Regions from separate parts of the Cupriavidus sp. 05L310 genome, predicted to be linked through region 2. Evidence: predicted binding sites of a transcription regulator. Region 2 holds the regulator's gene; each other region holds the start of a gene.
What was found. The regulator LexA, encoded in region 2, represses DNA repair genes until DNA is damaged. The targets are predictions, from matches to a motif close to ACTGTATNNNNATACAGT.

Region 1: a site for LexA is predicted at 2,858-2,875, ahead of imuA (translesion DNA synthesis-associated protein ImuA). Genes of this name have one in related genera too.
Region 3: a site for LexA is predicted at 2,275-2,292, ahead of imuA (translesion DNA synthesis-associated protein ImuA). Genes of this name have one in related genera too.
Region 4: a site for LexA is predicted at 1,715-1,732, ahead of dinB (DNA polymerase IV). Genes of this name have one in related genera too.

What each region holds. Positions count from the first base shown of each region.
Region 1 is NZ_JBFTOX010000072.1:7,241-12,432, reverse strand. It holds gene AC1DS6_RS36600 (TauD/TfdA family dioxygenase) at 1-608, opposite strand, end outside; gene AC1DS6_RS36595 (LysR family transcriptional regulator) at 758-1,690, shown strand; gene AC1DS6_RS36590 (IclR family transcriptional regulator) at 1,885-2,625, opposite strand; gene imuA (translesion DNA synthesis-associated protein ImuA) at 2,922-3,818, shown strand; gene AC1DS6_RS36580 (Y-family DNA polymerase) at 3,751-5,192, shown strand, end outside.
Region 2 is NZ_JBFTOX010000067.1:48,673-53,864, reverse strand. It holds gene AC1DS6_RS35565 (hypothetical protein) at 79-354, shown strand; tRNA gene AC1DS6_RS35560 (tRNA-His) at 553-628, opposite strand; gene AC1DS6_RS35555 (hypothetical protein) at 798-965, opposite strand; gene lexA (transcriptional repressor LexA) at 1,075-1,731, opposite strand; gene AC1DS6_RS35545 (asparaginase) at 1,956-2,954, shown strand; gene rpsF (30S ribosomal protein S6) at 3,056-3,430, shown strand; gene priB (primosomal replication protein N) at 3,505-3,804, shown strand; gene rpsR (30S ribosomal protein S18) at 3,808-4,086, shown strand; gene rplI (50S ribosomal protein L9) at 4,118-4,570, shown strand; gene AC1DS6_RS35520 (replicative DNA helicase) at 4,810-5,192, shown strand, end outside.
Region 3 is NZ_JBFTOX010000051.1:6,263-11,454, forward strand. It holds gene ligD (DNA ligase D) at 1-1,939, shown strand, start outside; gene AC1DS6_RS30480 (hypothetical protein) at 1,958-2,203, shown strand; gene imuA (translesion DNA synthesis-associated protein ImuA) at 2,324-3,028, shown strand; gene AC1DS6_RS30490 (Y-family DNA polymerase) at 2,955-4,418, shown strand; gene AC1DS6_RS30495 (error-prone DNA polymerase) at 4,429-5,192, shown strand, end outside.
Region 4 is NZ_JBFTOX010000032.1:56,182-61,373, forward strand. It holds gene AC1DS6_RS22925 (SOS response-associated peptidase) at 1-176, shown strand, start outside; gene AC1DS6_RS22930 (DUF1488 family protein) at 208-459, opposite strand; gene AC1DS6_RS22935 (hypothetical protein) at 760-1,380, shown strand; gene dinB (DNA polymerase IV) at 1,803-2,966, shown strand; gene AC1DS6_RS22945 (hypothetical protein) at 3,263-3,784, opposite strand; gene AC1DS6_RS22950 (hypothetical protein) at 4,187-4,843, shown strand; gene AC1DS6_RS22955 (helix-turn-helix domain-containing protein) at 5,133-5,192, shown strand, end outside.

The DNA.
Region 1 (5,192 bases), on a different contig from region 2:
TGGTTCCAGCCGTGCCGGTCCATGTCGGCATACGACTTCTCGACAGCCGCGGACTTCGGGCCGTAACTCAGCGCGGAGCGGATGCCGAGTTCAGTGATCTTGGCAACCAGTTCCGGTGCCATGTCGTACGCAAAGTTGCGCGCATCGGCGATGGTAGTCGCACCGCCCACGGGAGCCGTGACTCGCGAGAAGAAGGCGATACGCTTCGGATAATGGCGCCGGTATGCCATTTCCGAATGCACGCCAAGCCCGGCGCTGGCTTCCAGCCTTGTGGCCTCCATGACTTTGCCGCTGATTTGCGTGCGCGGGGCGCGTCCGCCCACATAGCCGTCCTCAAATGGCGGATATTGATTGACGATGTCAGCAAAATCATCGGTTTCCGGCGTCGGGAAGCCTCGCAGCACAATGCCGCCATGCTTTGTGATGAGCTGTTCCAGGACCGGCTTCACGCGCCGCGTCCAGGCGCGAAATTGGGCACGGTCCAGCAACTCGCCTCCCTTCGGCTCGATGAACAGCGGCGGCCGTCCGGTTTGGAGCTCATGGCATTGCACGTCCTTGCCAAGCGCATCGATGAGGTGCGGATCGAGGGGTTCCGAATTCGTATTCATAGCAGTCTCCAAGTTGTCTGAGTCGGTGAAGCCTGTCGCATCGGGGGTCAACTCTATCCGCCGCAAGGTCTGGCAGTGATTCCCCGGTTGGGTTAAGCGATTCCATTCAGGCATACTTCGCGGAGACTTCAATACAGGCCGGAGGTGCCATGCGAATCGACGACCTGCGGGTGTTCCTGCTTGTGGCGCAACACGGAAGCCTGCACCGGGCGACGGAACACATTGGGGTGACGCAATCGGCCTTGTCGAAGGCGTTGGCACGGCTTGAGGCCGATGCGGGGATGCGCCTGTTCGAGCGCACGGCTCGCGGCGTCACGCTCACGCCGGTTGGACAGACGCTGCTGGAGCGGGCAAGAAACGTGGTGCTGGCAGCCAACGATCTCCAGGGGGAAGTGGAGGCACAGGCCGCGGCGCGCGCAGGAAAAATCAGGCTTGCGGCGACGCCCTACCTCTTTTCCTGGTTGCTGTCCCCCGTGGTCGCACGCTTCCTTGCCAGGCGGCCGCTGGCGACTTTTTCCATTGAGACGCGGCTGACGCAGGGAGCCATACTATCCCTGCAGTCGGGGGATGCGGACCTCGCTTGTGGCGGGATGACCGCCAATGTGCCGCGCGATGTCAGCCACATTCCGTTACGGCCGCTGAGGTTGCAAGTGGTCGCTCGGTCAGGCCATCCCAGACTCGGCGCTTTCAAGACCCTGGCGGACCTGGCGCAAGAGCGCTGGGCGCTGCCGCAGGCGTCGTCCAGCTTGTACCAGGTGCTGGCAGATGAGTTTGCCAACAATGGCTTGCCTGCGCCGCTCGTTGCCGTGGAATGGACTGGATCCGGCATTTCCATTGCCGAACTCCTTCGGGATACCGATCTGCTCGGCCTTGTACCGCAGCGCACGCTTATGCAACCCGAAGGCCGGGATCTCAGCGTGATCGGCGAGCCGGACATGTTGCGGCAGCCGGAAATCGCCATGTTCTGGCGCGCCGATGGCTATCTCTCTCCGCTTTGCATTGAATTCCGCGATGAGCTGGTTGCCTTTTGCAAGGAAGACGACGCAACTGGCGGCAGGGTTGAGCACGCGCTCCGGCTTTGACCGCGCCGGACTGCCGCGGCAGCGGTGGCTTCATGTACGGCGAAATGACCTTCCACTTGCCATCGCGGATCTGTGAAAGCGGCCTTCAGCGTAAGTCAGCGGGCGACCGTGGCACGGAGCAAGGGGGAGCGCTTTTAATGATGAAGAGGACGCCGCAATGCGTAGGCCGCCGATTTCTATGCGTCGTGGGCAGCTCAGGTGTCAGCCATCAGCGAATCACGGACTTCGCGCATGGCCGTCAAATAGGCCTCCTGGTTCTTTCTCATGCGCTCCGCGGGCCCGGCCAGGGAAATGCCGACCGGCTGGCCGCCCAACCATCCGGACACCGCCAGCCCGTGGACGCCCTCGCTGCCTTCTTCCCGCGCCTCGTATCGGCCAAGGTCGCGGCCGTGCGCCACTTGCGCCATCAGTTCGTCAACGTCAACCACTGTGTGCTCGGTGAAAGGACGAAGCTTGCTCTTGCCAAGTATTGCGCGGGCTTCGTCTTCCGGCAGGAGTCCCAGCAGCGCCTTGCCCAGTGCGGAGGCGTGCAAGGCCGCCCGTGAGCCGACCTCGATGATATAGCGCAACGGCATCCGGCTCGGCTGCACGGCAACGACCTTGACAGCGGTGGTATCGAGTACACCGAAGAAGACGGTCTCATTGGTTTTTGCGCCCACTTGCTCGACGGCTTCCTGCGCTAGTGTCGTCAGGGGATCGTTTTCGGAGATCTGGCGCGCGGTTTCCAACAGACGGGCGGTCGGGTAGAAGCGCCGCGTGCGGGATGTGCGCATCAGGTAGCCGAGCGAATGCAGCGTATGCAATAGGTCAAGGGAACTGCTCTCGGCAACCGAAAGCAGACGAGCCACATCGGAATTTGACAGCTCGCGTTTTTCCCTGGCAAACAATTCAAAAACTGCCATGGTGCGGCTGGCTGCGGGGATCAGGGTGGGCATGCTGGTTTCAAGAAGTGCTGGCTGGAGATACAGTGGCGAGTAGCACTATACGATATTTCGTAGTATAGGGGAGCAGCCAAAGGCGGGGTGTTGCGGAGCTGTGAGCGAATGCCACGGCCATCGCTTCCCCAATCGCCGTCGCACAGCGTTTAACCGAACCATGGCGAACGCTAACTATTGTCAGTTTCCACATTGTCGACCCCGGCTTTGCCTCCTTGCGCGCTTCCGTGATACTGTACAAACATACAGTAATCAGAAATTTCCACCCGGTCCCCAAGCCGGGGCGCAAGCATCACATGACCACCCATCTCTCCCCAGCCTCGCCCGACGTGTCGGGCATTGCGCCGTTGGCGCAAGCGCCCGCCGCCGACCGGCAGGGTGCGCTGGACGCACTGGAACGACGCTATCCCGGCCTGTGGCGGGCGGGGCAGCTCGGCCATCTGGGCCGCGCGGGCAGCGTGCCGGCCTTGCCCACCGGCCATGCGGCGCTCTCGGCCGAGTTGCCAGGCGGCGGCTGGCCGATGGGGGCGCTGACGGAACTGCTGCTGGCCGACGCCGGCGTGGGCGAGTTGCGCCTGCTGCGCCCGGCGTTGCTGGCGCTGGCGGCGGCACAGCGCCGGGTGGCGCTGGTGGGGCCGCCGTACCTGCCCAATGCGATGTGCCTGGCCGAATGGGGTTTGCCGGCAAGCCAGCTGTTCTGGGTGCGTCCGCCCGCTGGCGCGGGCCGGGCCGCGGCCCAGGCGGATGTGCTGTGGGCGGCGGAGCAGGTGCTGCGCAGCCAGGCTTTTGGCGGGGTGATGGTGTGGCTGCCAACGGCGCGTCCCGAGGCGCTGCGGCGCCTGCAGGTGCTGGCGCAGGCGGGCGACGCGGTGGTCTGGGCGTGCCGCCCGGCCGGCGTGCTGCACGAGTCGTCGCCGGCGGTGCTGCGGCTGCTGTTGTCTCCGGCACCCGGCAATGTCTTGTCGATCACTTTTCACAAGCGGCGCGGCCCGGTGCGCGATGCGCCGCTGGTGCTGCCGCTGGGCGAGATGATGGCGGTGCCGGCCAGGACCGCTTCGCCGTCCGCGCCGCCGCCGGTCCCTTTCAATTTCCCGGTTTCCCAAGCCGTTGCGGGAGAGCAAGCCCATGTCGTACTGGATCGCGGTGCATCTGCCGCGCCTGTCGCTGGACGCGTTGCAGCCGAACTGGCCTGAGCCCGCCGCGCTCCCGGCTTCCTCCGGCCTGCTGCACCACCGGGTGCCGGTGGCGGTGATGGAGCGCGAGCGGGTGGTGCTGGCCAACGGGCCGGCGGTGGCACTGGGGGTGCAGGCCGGGATGCGGCGTGGCGGCGTGCAGGCCTTGTCGGCGCAGGTGGTGCAACTGGAGCGCGAGCCGGCCGCCGAGGCGCAGCTGATGACGGCGCTGGCGCTGGCGCTGCTGCACTTCACACCGCATGTGACGGGCCATCCCGATCCCGATGCGGCTACCGTGATGATCGATGCCGGCGCCAGCCTGCGGCTGTTCGGCGGCCATCTGGCGCTGTGCCGCGCGGTGTATGCGCGGGTGCGCCGGCTAGGTGTGTTTCCGCAGCTTGGCTGCGGGCCCACGGCCTTCGGGGCGGCGTGGCTGGCGGCGCAGCCGCTGCGGCGGGACCGCCGTGGCGCGATGGTGCGGCCGGCGCGGCGCGCGGTGCGGGCTGCTCGCATGGCGCGGCTGCTGGACCGGCTGCCGGTGGCCATGCTGCAAGGCGTGGCCGACGACGGCTGGCTCGACGGCATCGGCTGCCGGACCGTGGGCGAGGTGCGGGGCCTGCCGCGTGCCGGCCTGCGGCGCCGGCTGGGGCCGGATCTGCTGGCGCGGCTGGACCAGGCCTATGGCGAGGTGCCGGTGCGCTTTACCTGGTTCAGCGCGCCGGCAGCCTTCGCGCAGCGCATGGAGCTGCCGGGCCGTACCGAGTCCGTGCAGGGCGTGATGGCGGGCGCGCAGCGCCTGCTGCTGGCGCTGGCCGGCTGGCTGGCGGTACAGCAGGCGGGCGTGACGCGGCTGGTGCTGCGGCTCGAACACGAGCGCTACCGGCTCGGCACCGAGACCCCGTCTACGCCGGTGACGGTCAGCCTGGCGCAGCCCAGCCGCGATCCGGTCCATCTGTCCAGGCTGCTGCAGGAGCGGCTGGACAAGGTGCAGTTCAGCGTGCCGGCGGTGGGCCTGATGCTGGTGGTGGAGTCCATGGAGACCTGCCTGCCGCAGAGCGATTCGCTGTTTCCGGAACCAGGCGGCACGCCGGCCGAACTGGGCCGCCTGCTCGATACGCTGATGGCGCGGCTCGGCCGCGAAAACGTGTTGCAACCCCAGCCGTTGCCCGACCACCGGCCCGAGCGCGCCAATCGCTGGTGCCCCGTCGACGAAATGCCGGCGCGCGCGCCGCAGCCGGCCCCGGCAGGCGCCATGCCGGAGCGCCCGGCGTGGCTGCTGGACAAGCCGATGCCGCTCACCGTGCAGCGTCACCGGCCCTGTCATGGCGGCCCGCTGACCTTGCTCTCGCGGCCGGAGCGCATCGAGAGCGGCTGGTGGGATGGCGCGCTGGCCAC
Region 2 (5,192 bases):
GGCTCATGCCTGGCGCTTCTGGCTATGCGCGCTGGTTTGCCGTCATGCTAGGATTTTGCCAGGCTCTGGGAGATAGCCATGGTTCAAAAGCTGTTCCACGAATTGCCCGTGAATGAACGCGGCGACTTTGAATCCGCCTGCGCGCGGCATGGATTTGTTCGAGAAGACTTCGAGGTGAGCGAGGAAGAGGGCATTTCGCGAGGCAGCGGGGCGAGTCATATCCCCCGGAAAATCACTGTCGCCCGAGTGGGCGGAGACGTCCAAGTCTATCCCGCAGCTACCGGCATTTCGTGGACAGTCGCATTTGAACGAGATCTGGAGCGCGGCGAATTTGGATTCCCTCTTGCGGACTAGCTAAGGGATGGGAGAGGTCGCTGCGTGGAAGAAACGGGGGAGGGGTATGCTGAAGCAGGCTAGATCGAGCCGGTGGTGCTGACACCGGCGGTTGCAAGTATTCCCACCGTGGGAGGATGGCGGGAATGGAACCCGGCTTTGGGATGCACAAATGAAAACAGCGCCTTGGTTAAGGCGCTGTTTTGCAGGGCAAATTCTTGGGGTGGCTGATGGGACTCGAACCCACGACGACAGGAATCACAATCCTGGACTCTACCAACTGAGCTACAGCCACCGTAGAGGTTGCTCAGCTGGCTGCTGAGCAACGAAGAACAAGATCATACAATACCAAAAGGCGGATGGCTAGCACTCTGCACAAATTTTTTCTCTGCGCTGCCTTATGCGATTTCAGCCGGTTAGGTCGGTTACCGCGACGCGCGCAAGTGAGTGCTGCCGTAACCCACCTATGAAAGCTTGGCCGACTCCTCCAGCTCAAGCATGCGGCAGATGGCTGCCATGCTGCCCACCATGGTGCGTCGTTGCGCACCCTGGTAGATACGCACGCCTTTGGATTGGCGGAATGGTACGGGCTTGACGGGGCGGCGGGCGGAGAGGCGGTTGGCTGGCAGCATGGCTACACCTGGTGACTTGCAACAACAGTTAGCGGTGCCCGACTAGCGGGCGGCGTTGGCACAATCGGGCGTCGGCGTGATACGGGCTTGCCCGCCTCAGCCGCACTCGTCAGAAGCCGCTGGGTCGGATCAAGCCGACGGCGATACCTTCCAGAGAGAATTCTTCGCGGCCGGGGCGCACGATGATGCTGGGGAAATCGGGATTCTCGGCAATGAGTTCGATCGAGTCGCCGCGGCGGTTGAGGCGTTTGACGGTGACGTCGTCTCCCAGTCGCGCAACGACGATCTTGCCGTTCGGGGCCTCGCTGGCACGCTTGACCGCAAGCAGATCGCCATCGAGGATGCCGGCGTCCCGCATGCTCAGGCCACGTACCCGGAGCAGGTAGTCAGGTTGCACGTCGAACACCGAAGCGTCGACCTGGTATTGGCGATCGATGTGTTCTGCGGCAAGGATCGGGCTACCGGCCGCGACGCGCCCGACCAGGGGCAGCGTCAGTTGCATCACGCCGGCCATTGGCAGCGAGAATTGGTCTGGTAGTTCTGAGTCGCTGCGCGAAACCTTGAGCCGGATGCCGCGCGAGGCGCCGGGGGTGAGTTCGATTACGCCCTTGCGGGCCAGAGCCCTCAGGTGTTCCTCGGCAGCATTGGGCGATGAGAAGCCGAACTTGGCGGCGATCTCGGCGCGTGTGGGCGGAAAGCCCGTGTGCTGGAGGCTGCTGCGAATCAGATCGAAAATCTGCTGCTGTCGCGGTGTCAGGGTCGCCATGGTCGCCGTGTTGGAAAGCACTGTATGTTTAAACAGTATGCTGTGATTTTATACAGTATCGAGTGAAGTGCAAGCGGAATTTTGGGAGTTTGCGCATCGACAGGTGCGTCAGGCGAGGCTCGCCGCGCCGTGCGGCGTGAGCCTGGGCGTTACAATTCGCGGCACTTGCAGCCTAATTTTTCGCTCGCTGCTTAACCTTTCTGGCTTTCGATCTCTATCTCGCCATGTCCCTCCTGCCTCGTGTCGTCGTGCTTGCTACCGGTGGCACCATTGCCGGTTCTTCATCCAGTGCTGCCAGCAGCGCGAAGTACCAGGCGGCCACGGTGCCTGTGACGGCGCTGCTTGATGCTGTGCCGGCGCTCGGTGCCGTGGCCCGCGTCGAGGCGGAGCAGGTGGCGCAGGTGGATAGCAAGGACATGTCGTTCGTCCTCTGGGCCCGGTTGGTTGAACGCGTTGCGTTCTGGTCTGCGCAGGCCGATGTGGCGGGCATTGTGATTACCCATGGCACCGATACGCTGGAGGAGACGGCAATGCTGCTGCATCTGGCATGGGTGGGCACGGTGCCGGTGGTGCTGACGGCGGCGATGCGGCCTTCGACCTCCCTGTCGGCCGATGGTCCCTTGAACCTGCTGGACGCGGTACGGGTGGCTGCCAGCGCCGGGGCGGCGGGCAAGGGCGTGCTACTGGTGATTAATCAGGAAATCCATGCCGGGCGGGATGTGGTGAAGGGACATACGTCAGCGGTCAACGCTTTTGTGTCGCCGCTGGCTGGCCCGATCGGGTTCGTGCAGGACGACCTCGTGCGATTTGTCCGTGCGCCCCGGCTGTTGCCGGACCGGGCCTGGGCCGTGCCGTGCAAGTGGCCGCAGGTGGAGATTATTGCTAGTTACGCGGAGCCCGGCCGGTTGGTGGTGGATGCTTTGGCGCAGGCAGGTGTGGCGGGGCTGGTCGTGGCGGCCGCAGGCAACGGGTCGGTTCACCAGTCGCTGGTCGATGCGCTGGTGGACGCGGCCGGGGCGGGAGTGGCCGTGGTGCGTAGCTCGCGCACCGGGGCAGGGCATGTGGCAATGCCGGCACCTCCACGACCGGCTTCAGGTGCCTTCGTTTCTGCAGGCGATCTCAATCCATATAAGGCGCGCGTGCTCCTGATGCTGGCCCTGGCGACAACGCCCGGACTGGCTGCGGATCCCGCTGCGTTGCAGGCGCTCTTCGCCGAAAACTAAGGCGGCTTGCTCCAAAAGGCAAAAGCACGCTATACTTTAAGGCTATCCAACCTTGCTGCACCGGACATGGCGCCCGGGCGGCTTATCCAAAAGGAGCGTCAATGCGTCATTACGAAATCGTATTTATCGTCCATCCGGACCAGAGCGAACAAGTTCCGGCCATGATCGAGCGTTACAAGACGCTGGTCACGTCGCAGGAAGGCCAGATCCACCGTGTGGAAGACTGGGGCCGCCGTCAGATGGCCTACATGATCCAGAAGCTGGCCAAGGCTCACTACGTTTGCCTGAACATCGAATGCGGCAAGGAAACCCTGGCTGAACTCGAACACGCGTTCAAGTTCAACGACGCGGTGCTGCGCCACCTCATCGTTCAGACCAAGAAGGCCGAAACCGCACCGTCCCCGATGATGAAGGAAGTGCAGCGCGAAGAAGCCCGCAAGGCCGCGCAACAGACCAGCGAAGTCCAGGCCGCCTAAGTGCGGACTGTTGTGGTTGCCGTGGGCGTTGAACGCCGCGGCGGCAAGTGCGGGCATCGGTGCGGGAGAGTGCGTTGAACCAGCTAAGGCTCTGCGCAACGCTCGCGGAACGCGATGCCTTGCGTTACACCCCGGCCGGGGTCCCCGTTGTCAACTGCATCTTGCAGTACGCGGGCGAGACGGTCGAGGCGCAAACGCCCAGGCAGGTGGAATTCGCCATCGCCGCCATGGGAATCGGTCAGATCGGCCAGCGGCTTGAGCGGACTCCGCTCGGCGCGATGCTCGACTGCGAAGGATTCCTGGCCCGCAAGCACCGCAACAGCAAGGCTCTCGTCTTTCACATCACTGGATGTAAAGCATTCGAAAAGGATTGAATCATGGCATTCGTCAAACGTGACAACAAGAACAAGAAGCGCTTCCAGCAGCAAAACCCGCTGTTCAAGCGCAAGCGCTTCTGCCGCTTCACCGTGGCTGGCGTGGAACAGATCGACTACAAGGATCTGGACACCCTGAAGGATTTCATCGGCGACAACGGCAAGATTACCCCCGCCCGCCTGACCGGCACCAAGGCGCACTATCAGCGTCAGCTCGATACGGCTATCAAGCGCGCGCGTTTCCTCGCGCTGATGCCTTACACCGACCTGCACAAGAACTGATCGGCCCTAGGTCCGTTAAGGAGAAAACACGATGCAAATTATTCTGCTTGAGAAAGTCATCAATCTGGGCAACCTGGGTGACATCGTTCGCGTGAAGGACGGCTATGCCCGTAACTTCCTGATCCCGAACAAGAAGGCCCGCCGTGCTACCCAGACCGCTATCAGCGAGTTCGAAGTCAAGCGCGCTGAACTGGAAAAGGCAGCTGCCGAGAAGCTGGCCGCGGCCCAGGGCGAAGGCGAAAAGCTGAACGGCCTGACCGTGCAAATCACCCAGAAGTCGGGTGTGGACGGCCGCCTGTTCGGTTCCGTCACCAACGCCGACATCGCCGAAGCGCTGGCTGGTCAAGGCTTCAAGGTTGAGAAGGCGCAAGTGCGCCTGCCGAATGGCCCGCTGAAGATCGTCGGCGACCATCCGGTCAGCGTTTCGCTGCATACCGACGTGCTGGTCGACGTGACGGTTTCCGTCCTGGGCGAACACGTCTAAGCACTGATCTCGCTACCGGTCCCGCTTGCCTGTTGGGCTGGCAGGGCCGGTTGCCGGTATCGGGCTTGACCAAACAAAAAGGCAGGAGCGTTTTGCTCCTGCCTTTTTGTTTGGCCGCTACCCTCGTTTGCATCATTGCCACAGGGCTGGTTGTCCCGCCGTCACTTGGCCGGACGCGGTAACAACCGGCTGCGAATTCTCCCCCGGCTGTCTGGCGGCGACCGTTATAATCCCTTCCCATGAACGCGCCCGTCGCAGACCCCCAACTAGATAATCTCAAGGTTCCACCGCACTCCATCGAGGCCGAGCAATCGGTGCTGGGTGGCTTGCTGCTGGACAATGCCGCCTGGGACCGTATCGCCGATTTCCTGTCCGAAGCGGACTTCTACCGCTTCGATCACCGGATGATCTTCCAGAGCATCTCCCGGTTGATCGCCGCCACCAAGCCCGCCGACGTCATCACTGTCTACGAGACGCTTCAGGTCGCTGGCAAGGCGGAGGAGGTGGGCGGGCTGGCCTATCTGAATTCGCTGGCGCAGAACACACCTAGTGCTGCCAATATCCGCCGCTATGCGGAAATCGTGCGCGAGCGTTCGGTGCTGCGCAAGCTGGTCACCGCGGC
Region 3 (5,192 bases), on a different contig from region 2:
CGGCGGTAACGCGAAGACTGCCGTGCCAAAGCAGCGTCGCTCGCGCCCGGGGCAGGGCCGACTCGTACCCGCTGCAGCACGCCCCGCCCCCCTTCCGCTTGCGTTGGCCCCGCAACTGGCGACGCTCGCTTCTGCGGTGCCGCGCAACGCCGAACAATGGGCCTTTGAGATCAAGTTCGACGGCAATCGGTTGTTGGCAAGGGTCGACGGCGACGATGTCCGTCTCTTCACAAGAAACGGCCATGACTGGACATCGCGCCTCAAATCGCTTGCGGCGGAGATTCGCGCTCTTGGCCTCGGTTCCGCCTGGCTGGATGGGGAGATCGTGATACTCAGCGACAAGGGCACCACGGACTTCCAGGCGCTGCAGAATGCGTTTGATAGATCGAAGGTGGAGGACATCCAGTACTTCGTCTTTGACCTCCCCTTCTTCCACGGCCACGACCTACGACAGGTCCCGTTGGCCGAGCGCAGGGCGCTGCTCAAGGAGGTGATAGCCGTGCCAGCTGCGACGCGAGTCAGGTACAGCGCGGACTTTGAGGGCACGCCTGACGACCTTCTTGCCGCGGCGTGCCAGATGGGCTTGGAGGGCCTGATTGGCAAGCGCGTCGACGCGCCGTATGTCTCCGCCCGGGCGCCCAGCTGGATCAAGCTCAAATGCAAACAGCGGCAAGAATTCGTCATCTGCGGATTCACGGCCCCGAAGGGAAGCCGACTAGGCCTCGGCGCGCTACTGCTTGGCGTGCACGATCAAACCGGGAAACTGCACTACGCGGGCAGCGTTGGCAGCGGTCTGGATTCGCCCATGTTGACCAAGTTGCTCGCCATGCTGACCGAACTGGAAGGGCCAGTCTGCCCCTTTGGAAAGCCACCACCGCGCTTAGCCGCCCGATGGGTCAAGCCGAAGCTGGTGGCCGAGATCTCGTTTGCCGAGTGGACCAAAGAAGGCCGAATCCGGCATCCTGTCTTTCATGCCTTGCGCGCCGACAAGACAGCCGGCAACGTGACAAGAGAGCAGCCGGTCGATGTGGAACAGCCCCGGCCTCGGCCAGCGCGCTCGGTCAAGGTATCCAACGCGGAACGTGTGATTGACCCGTCGACCGGAATGACGAAAGGTGACCTGGTCGGTTTCTACGAAGCCATCGCGCCGCACCTGCTGCCTCACCTCCGCGGGCGCCCTGTGGCCTTGGTACGCGGGCCAACGGGCATCGACGGCCAGCTGTTCTTTCAGAAGCACGCCGAGACTATCAAGATCCCGGGGATCAACGTCCTCAATGCCAGCCTATGGGCTGGGCATCCGCCACTCCTGGAGATCGCCAGCCAGACGGCCATTGTCGCCGCAGCGCAACTGAACGTGATCGAGTTCCATACATGGAATGCGACCAAGCGTGCCATCGACAAGCCGGATCGCGTCATCTTCGACCTGGACCCCGGTGATGGCGTGCCATGGCGGCACATGCTTGACGCCGCCATGCTGACGAAGTCTATGCTGGATGAGCTTGGCCTGGTGAGCTTTCTCAAGACCAGTGGTGGCAAAGGCCTGCATGTCGTTGTGCCCATGGCGCCCAAACTTCCGTGGATCACGGTGAAGAAGTTCTCACAAGATGTCGTTCTTCATATCGCCCAGACCATTCCGCAGCGCTTCGTTTCTAAGAGCGGGCCGCGCAATCGGATTGGGAAGATCTACATCGACTACCTGCGCAACGGCCAAGGGGCGACGACGGTGTCCGCATTCTCTGCACGCGCACGGCCGGGTCTCGGGGTTTCGATGCCGGCATCCTGGGAGGAACTGGAGGCACTGACAGCGGGCGATCATTGGACGATCCAGACCGCCCTGCAGCGCGTGGAAGCCGCCGGCTACGTCGATCCGTGGGCGGAGTACGCCGATACTAGAAAGGTGCAACAAATTGGTGCGGCCATCCGCAAGCTAGCTGGCTAGTCGATTGGAGGATTTGCCATGGCAACCCTAGATGCGTTTCCTGCCGCGGAGCGCGAAGCCTTTACCAACGCCTGTCGTCGGCACGGGTTCATCGCCGCCGACTTTAGCGTCTGCGACATGACCGGGGAACAGGAACGCCTGGTCAGCGTGCTGAGGCCAGAGACAGGCGTATTGATGCAGTACGCGGCAGGGTCTCGTGATTCTTGGTCAACCAAATTCGAGCACGACCTAGCCATCCGGGTCTTCGGAGACGCCCCCGAGTAAAACCTCGACGGTGCCCGCTCAATACGCGGCCCTTAAGGCACTTTCAAGCTCGGGAGAAGAAATCCGTGACCACTGTATATATATACAGTAAACTGGGTTGCATGGACTCAACCAATCGCCATGCCGACGCCCAATCCAGAATCCATCCATCCTGCCCTTTGGTTAGCCGCCCAGTTGGCCCGGGCGAACGGTCGCACCGTCGCCACCGGCTATCCGGTGCTGACGGCCGAGTTGCCGGGTGGCGGTTGGCCAACGGCGTCGCTGGTCGAACTTCTGGTGCGCCAGCCGGGTGTGGGAGAGCTTCGCCTGCTGCGCCCCGCACTGGCGGAGGTCTGTAAGCGGCCTATCGCCCTGATTCAACCGCCGCAAACGCCCCAGGCGCTCGCATTGGCCAGTTGGGGCGTGCCGCCCGAACGTCTGCTGTGGATTCGCAGCCAGCGTACGGCCGATGCCCTTTGGGCCACCGAGCAGTTGCTGCGCGCCGGCACTTGCGGCGCGGTTCTGCTTTGGCAGACCCATATCCGCAATGACGCGCTGCGCCGCCTGCACCTGGCCGCGCAGAGTGGCGAGGCGCTGTTTTTCCTCATGCGGCCCCTGGCCTGTGCACGCGACGCGTCGCCAGCGCCCCTGCGCATCGGGGTTGCGCCCGCCGCCGGCGGCGTCGATCTCTCCTTCATCAAGCGGCGCGGCCCGCAGCAGGACCTGCCCGTGCGCGTCCTGCTGGAACCGTCGCCGATCCTGCTTCACCGTCATGTTGCGCCTCTGGATCTGCCTGCACCTCTCGTCCCTGCCACTCGAAGTCTTCCGGCCGAATTGGTCCACTGAGTTGGCTGTGGCGGTGTTGGACAAGGAACGCGTCCACCTCGGCTCACGCCTGGCGGCGGAGGCTGGCGTCCGCCCGCAGATGCGCCGCGGCGGTGTGCTGACCATCGCGCCGCAGACCCTGCTATACGATCGGGCCCCGGAGAAGGAAGCCGACGCTCTGCAGCGTGTGGCCATGGCGCTCCTGCAGTTCGCGCCCAACGTGGTGCATGCCGAGGAAGCGTCCGTGCTGGTCGACGTGTCGGCCAGCCTGCGGCTGTTCGGCGGCATCCGCCAGTTGCGCCACCGCATGCGCGCCTCGGTCGCTGCGCTGGGGTTCAGCGCGGCCTGCGGCTGTGCGCCGACGGCCCAAGGCGCTTGGCTGTTGGCCCACGCCGGCGGTGGAAGCACACTCAAGATCGAGGCATTGGAACGCCGGCTGGGCGCCCTCGCCGTCGGCACCCTGCCCGCCGCACGGCCATTCCTGGAATGGCTGGATGGACTGGGGTGTCGTTGCCTTGGCGATATTCGCCGGCTGCCACGGGCCGGGCTGCAGCGTCGGTGCGGCCGCGAACTGAACGAGACGATGGATCGCGCCCTGGGCCAGGCGCCAGAGATCTTCGAATGGCTACAGGCCCCGCCAACCTTCTCCGCGCAGGTCGACCTCCCCGATCGCATCGAGCATGCGGAGGCCACCCTGCTCTACAGCCGCGGGCTCATCGTGCAGATGCTGGGCTGGCTGGCCGCGCACCACTTGGCGGTCACCAAAGTCCTGGTGGAACTCAAACACGAGCGCGGCCGCGAGGCGCTGGCGCCAACCGTCATCGAGATCGCGCTGGCAGAGCCCAGCTGGAGCGAGGATCACCTGATGCGCTTGCTGCGAGAGCGGCTGGCGCAGCTGCAGGTCGATGCCCCCATGATCGCGGTGCGCCTGTCCGTCACCGACGTGCAGGCCAAGGCGCCGCCGAGCGAATCGCTGTTTCCTGAGCCCGGCGGCACGCCCGAGGACCACGCCCGGGTGATGGAGCTGCTCGCGGCACGGCTTGGCGCCTACAACATCCTGCGGCCGGAGTTGCGTGCGGACTACCGGCCGGAGGTAGCCAACACCTGGGTGCCGGCCGTCGGGAAACCCCGGCCTAGCGCGGCGGCGCCCGCCCTGCCCCGCCCGACCTGGCTGCTGGACAAGCCGATTGCCTTGCTGATCCGCGACCACCGCCCGTTCTATGGCTCGCCCCTGCGCATGGTCTCTCCCCCGGAGCGTATCGAGGCCGGCTGGTGGAGCGGCGAGCTCGTGACGCGCGACTATTACGTGGCCGAGGGCCGCGATCACGCCCATTACTGGGTCTATCAGGAACGCATGGGCAGCCGGGACGGCGATGAGGCCACGTGGTACCTGCACGGGCTGTTCGGGTGAAGGTGGCGGCATGGAATCCCTGCGCACCGGCGGCGGCTTGCCCGACTATGCCGAGCTTCACTGCCTCTCGAATTTCTCTTTCCTGGAAGGCGCCTCCCGTGCGGAAGAGCTGGTCGAGCGCGCCGTGCAACTGGGCTACAGCGCGCTCGCCATCACCGACGAATGTTCGTTGGCCGGCATCGTCCGGGCACATGCGGAAGCCAAGAAGCACGGGCTCAAGCTGCTAGTCGGCGCATCGTTTCGCCTGGTCAATGCGGACGGCAGCCCCTGTGTCTCCTTTGTCGCCCTCGCCCGCAATCGCGAGGGCTACGGCAACCTCTGCGAGCTGATCACGCTGGCCCGTATCCGTACGGCAAAGGGCGCCTACCTGCTTACCCGCCGGGATCTGGATGCCCCGGAAGGTGACTACGCGCACCTGCGAGGCCTGCCCGACTGCACGATCATCTTCACGCCGGAGTACTGCACGCCGGCGGAGCGGCTGGACACCCAAGCCGCATGGATCACGGCCACCTTCCCGGGTCGCGCGTGGATGAGCCTGACCCTGTTGTACCGCGCCATGGACGACATCCATCGGGCGGGCGTCATGGAAGCGGCCGCGGCCAATCACCTGCGCGTTGTAGCCACCGGACACGTGCAGATGCACGTACGCTCACGCAAGCCGCTCCATGACGTGCTGAGCGCCATCCGCCTGGGCAAGGCCGTGCCCGATTGCGGGTACCAGCTGACCCCCAACGCAGAACAGCACCTGCGCTCGCGCCTACGCTTGGCCAATGT
Region 4 (5,192 bases), on a different contig from region 2:
AGGAAAAACGGATGATCGTGATCGTCCCGGGCACGGAGTGGGATGATTGGCTGACTTGCAGGAATACGGAACTGGCGCGCAGCTTCCTGCGCCCCTACGCCGCGGAAAAGCTGGCCGCCGAGCCCGCACCGCTGCCGCCGCGGATTGCGGCAGGATCTCCGGAGGCGTCAGCCTGAGCGAACTGCGTTTGCCCGGACTGAACAGCGTTCAGGAAATCTGATACCGGTTCTGCCGGCTGCGGGAATAGAGCCCGCGCGCGAGTTCCAGGATGTGATCGCGGTGGCGGTCGAATGCATCGAGCACGGCAGGCTCGTCCGGGCGCAATTCAGGGCTGAGGGTAGAGAGTACCGCGCGGTCCACCTCGAAGGCGATTTCACGCGAGTTGTCATAGCCCCAAAAACATACGCAATGCCTGGAAGGGTCGTAACTCCGGCTGGGATTGGGGAAATTGAGTGCCATGCATGCATCCTAGTCCGAATCGCGGGCATCCGTACGGTATCGAGGGCCCGGTTGCGCTATTTCGCCAGGATTCGGGGACGCGCCCCCCGGCAAGTCTGGAAAGGGGCGCTTTATCGCTGGCCGCGCATCGCGCGGGCTGCCCGGTGACGCGGCTTTGGCGAGACATTCTCGCGCCCGTACATTGAGCGACATATGCATCGGGAATACCAGATCTAAGCATCTTCTACTTGGCCCGCGAACGGCGAGACCGTAGCATTCCCAGGTCATCGGCTCATCGGCGCGAGGCATGCCAGCCAGCGCATGCGCCAGTACAACGATGTCGATTCGACACGGCAGGCGCGCCAACGCGGCCCGGCCGCCGTGCACCCGGACAGGACCGGCTACCAAAAAGCCGGCCGCCGGAAATCTGTACAAGGGTCAAGGGGTCATATGAAGATATTTAGCGGAATCAGCAACGGGTGGGCAGCGGAAACCGAGGCGACGGACGGAGGGATCTGGAAAAACACGATTGCCGCCGCCAGCCATGCGCTTGAGACCGTGGCGCTGGTCGAGCATGGCGTAGGCATGACGCTGAAGCTGCAGCGCAAGGTCCGCGCCCTACGCGAACGGCTGCGCACAACGCAAGCCGAACTCGATCGTTACCGCGACATGCACGCCCACGCCATGGAGGCGTTGCGTCAGACCGAAAGCATCGTGCCGCAGGACACGAGCCAGCTACGGGCGGAGGGCGAAGCCCTGCAGATGCGGCATCGTGCCTACAAGCTGCTGGTCGAGCACTATGCTCGCGCCGGCATCCCCATCGACCTGGCTGTCTTTGCCAGGCAACGCCGCCGGGTTCTCCAGCACATCCTGTTCCAGCAACGCCGGGGCGTGGCCGTCGCGCAAATCAGCGTGGACGATATCGCGTTCCTGCTGCGTTGAGCGACCGGCACCGATGAGCGGCGGGCTTTCGCCCGCGCTCCGCGCTGGCATTTTCAGCTTGCCGGCAAGGCGGCGGGAAAACCCGTTGTCATGCGACGTGAACCGTCTTCTCTTCCGGCCGGTTCATGTCGGCATCGACGAACATTACCCACTTAAATGATAATGCGTTGCATTTTCAATCATGCGCCTGCTTGCGCATCGATCGCCAGTTGCTGCGCAATAGCAATAACACTTCGCACTTGCCCGCCGCGGGCATCGTGCTGACGACGACCTACGTGCATCGCTGGCAGGCCCACCGGGGCGCCGCGGGGATTCTTCTTGTAGAATTCGATATACTGTATATGCATACAGTAACCGAGGCGGCCCGCCCCCGAGTCCTTTCTCGCGGCCGGGGCGCGTCGTCAACCCCGTTCGCTGACGCCATGTCATTTGCCCCCCGCCGCATCGCCCACCTGGATATGGACGCTTTCTATGCGTCCGTCGAGCTGTTGCGGTATCCGGAACTGCGTGGCATGCCCGTGGTGATCGGCGGCGGACGGAATGCGGTGCCCGAGACGCTTGAAGACGGAAGCCGGCGCTTTGCGCGCCTGCGCGACTATGCGGGACGGGGCGTCGTCACCACCTCGACTTACGAAGCGCGCGCGCTCGGCGTTTTTTCCGCCATGGGCATGATGAAGGCAGCCCAGCTCGCGCCTGATGCCATTCTGCTGCCCACCGATTTCGATTCGTACCGGCACTACTCCCGGCTCTTCAAGGCGGCCGTCGCCACGTTCACGAGCCAGGTCGAAGACCGGGGCATCGACGAAATCTACATCGACCTGAGCGATGTGCCAGGCGAGCCCGCCGATATCGGCAGCCGCATCAAGCAAGCGGTTCGCGAGGCCACGGGGCTAAGCTGCTCCATCTGCATCGCGCCCAACAAGCTCCTCGCCAAGATCGGATCCGAGCTGGACAAGCCCGATGGGCTTACCCTCCTGACGCCGGAAGACATCCCGCTGCGCATCTGGCCGCTGCCGGTGCGCAAGGTCAACGGCATCGGCCCGAAAGCCACGGAGAAACTCGCCGTGCTCGGCATCGCCACCGTTGGCGACCTCGCCAGCGCGGACCTCGGACTACTGCAGACCCATTTTGGCCGCAGCTATTCCGCGTGGCTCGCCGAGATCGCGCAAGGTCATGACGAACGCCCCGTGGTCATCAGCTCGGAGCCAAAGTCGATGAGCCGCGAAACCACGTTCGAGCGCGACCTGCATCCGCGCCACGATCGCCAGGCTCTCGGCGAAGTTTTTACCGGTCTGTGCCAGCGCCTTGCCGAAGACCTGCGCGGCAAGGGCTACGTCGGCCGCACCATCGGCGTCAAGCTGCGCTATGACGACTTCCACACCGTCACCCGCGACCTCAGCATGCCGGTCCCGACCGCCGACGCCACCTTGTTGCGGCGCGCCGCCACCGAATGCGTCAGACGCGTTCCGCTGAACCGGAAGATACGGCTACTGGGCGTACGGGTGAGCGCGCTGACGCCAGCCGGCGAGTTGGAGTATGCGTCGGCGCCGGTCCAGGGAGAGTTGCCTTTCGGCGAAGACGAATAACGGTCGCAGCCGATAATCAGGCCGTCTGATAGTGCGGGCACGGGTCGCACCGGAAGGCGATGCAGGCCCTCGGCGCCTGTAGGACGGCAGCACGCCATGGCACGGATTTGTCACCAACGTGACTGAGTGCAAGCGCACAGAGGCGGAACTGCGGGAATTCGCGACAATTGAATTGCTGACACTGCCACCCAATCGACGGCATTTTCAACTCTGACCCGGCCGGACACTAACGTGCAGGCACGGCGGCAGCCGGTCCTGCCCAGGCTGCCGATGCCGCGTCGCCGACCCCGGCTGCGTCAGTCTGCCGGCTTCTTCCTGCCTCGCTGCTTCCCGGCGACACGCGTGCCGGACTCGTGTACCGCCCCGCTCGCGGAGCCAGTTGCCGTGCGCTTTCCGGTCGTCAGTACCTGCGCCTGTTTTGTGCCCTTGCCATATTTGCGCACCGAGCGCACGCCCTCGACCTGCATCAGCAACTCAATGGCCGTCAGCAGGCGGTCGATATCCTCGTTGCGCAAGTCCTTGACCAAGCGAGCCACCCGAATGGCCACGCCAGGCGGGAGGATCTCGTCATTCGAGGGAGCGACAGCATCCTCCATGCTGCCGTCCAGCCACAGCCGAGGCAAGCCGAGCTTGGCCTCGATGTCGCGGGCAAGCCGTTCGCCGATGCGCTTCTTTCCGGCCTTGCCTTCCGACGAAAAAACTCGGGAGAAATATGAGGGTTCGCGGTCGACGCGGTCCGCGAGGCGTGCGATCGAGCCTCCGAACTGTTTCTCCAGCACTTGGGCCAGGCGTTGTTCGCGCGTATCTTGGATGTCCATCACTCATTAAACCCGCGCATTACCTCAAGGTAAATTTTCTTCTGGTACTGTAAATTTAGTGACTAAAAGGTAATTTACGGAGCAAGAGGACCTTTCGCTCCCTTCTCGGCGCGATGGTTCGGCGGGGTCGCGCGACACTGACGCGGCAAGCCACGGGCGCGTCGGCACCTTGGCGGCTTCCGTGGATCGAGGACCTGGACTCGCGGCCGGCAAGTCATGATGGTTACCAAGAAGACTTGTCTTTATATTTACCTTTGGGTAAATTATCGGCGTTAACTTGAAGCGGTATCAGAACCCCGGCATTTCCATACCCAACGCCGGGCTGCATCGCGAGCGCCAGGGCTTGTGTCCGCGCCGGTCCGGCCTGGTTGCGCCCATCGGGGCGACCCCGTATGCCCGGCCATGGAAGTCACGGCCTGGCACCGCGCCCGCCCGGTCACGCCGCATTGCGCCACGGCGCCAAATCCGCGCACCGACCTCGTTGACCTCAAGCACCCACAGGCGAACGACCACGACAAAGGAAACCTCATGCTTATCGGACTTTGCGGCCGTCCCGGCTCCGGTCGAGACCTCGTCACCAGCTACCTGACTTCCGCGAACCACGCCTTCCTGACCGTCACGTTCGACGCCCCGCTGCGCCATATGATCCAGGCCTGCGCCGGCATCAACGACGCGCAGTTCGACGCGGCAAGGCGCAATGATGTCGTTCCCACGCTAGGGAAATCGCCGGTACAGTTGCTAAACGCCCTTCGCGAGTCCTGGATCCGTGCCCGCATGGATCCGGAAGTGCTGGTCAATCACTGTGCCGACGCGCTGGACCAGCTCGCCGGCTGCGATGTGGTGGTACCCGACGTCGCCATCCATGCCGAGGCCGAGTTCATTCATGCGCGCGGCGGCCGGCTGATCCGGCTCGTTTCGGAGCACGGGTACGGCGTTGAACCATTGATCCGGCCACAACTGTTCGACTTCCAACTGCGTGTCAGCGACAAACCCTCCGGCTTGTATGAGGAGCTGGATGCGATCGTGGGCAAAGAGGTGTTCGCGGAGGCTGGCGCGTGAAAGCCCAGCCCTGTCCCGCGTTGGCGCCGGAACCGCCAGCCAACTTTATTCGCAATTCGGTTAGCGCCTAGCTAACATGAAAGCGCAAGCAATCGCATTCAACAGGTAAGCGGCGCAGGCTCCCAACCCCGCCCGGGCATGTTGCGATCAGCAATCCACGCCGGGCTCCGGCGCACCGGCAGTCGACACGGCTGCCGCCTCCGTCCTGAGACTGGCGAGTGCGGTATCAGATCCAGCACGGCCCGATCGTGCTCGACGCGCCGGCCGTGCTCCTCTGGAGGTGCCAATCATGGTCAAGATTCAATTCATCGAACGCGACGGCCACCCCGAGTTCGCGGTGGTGCCCATT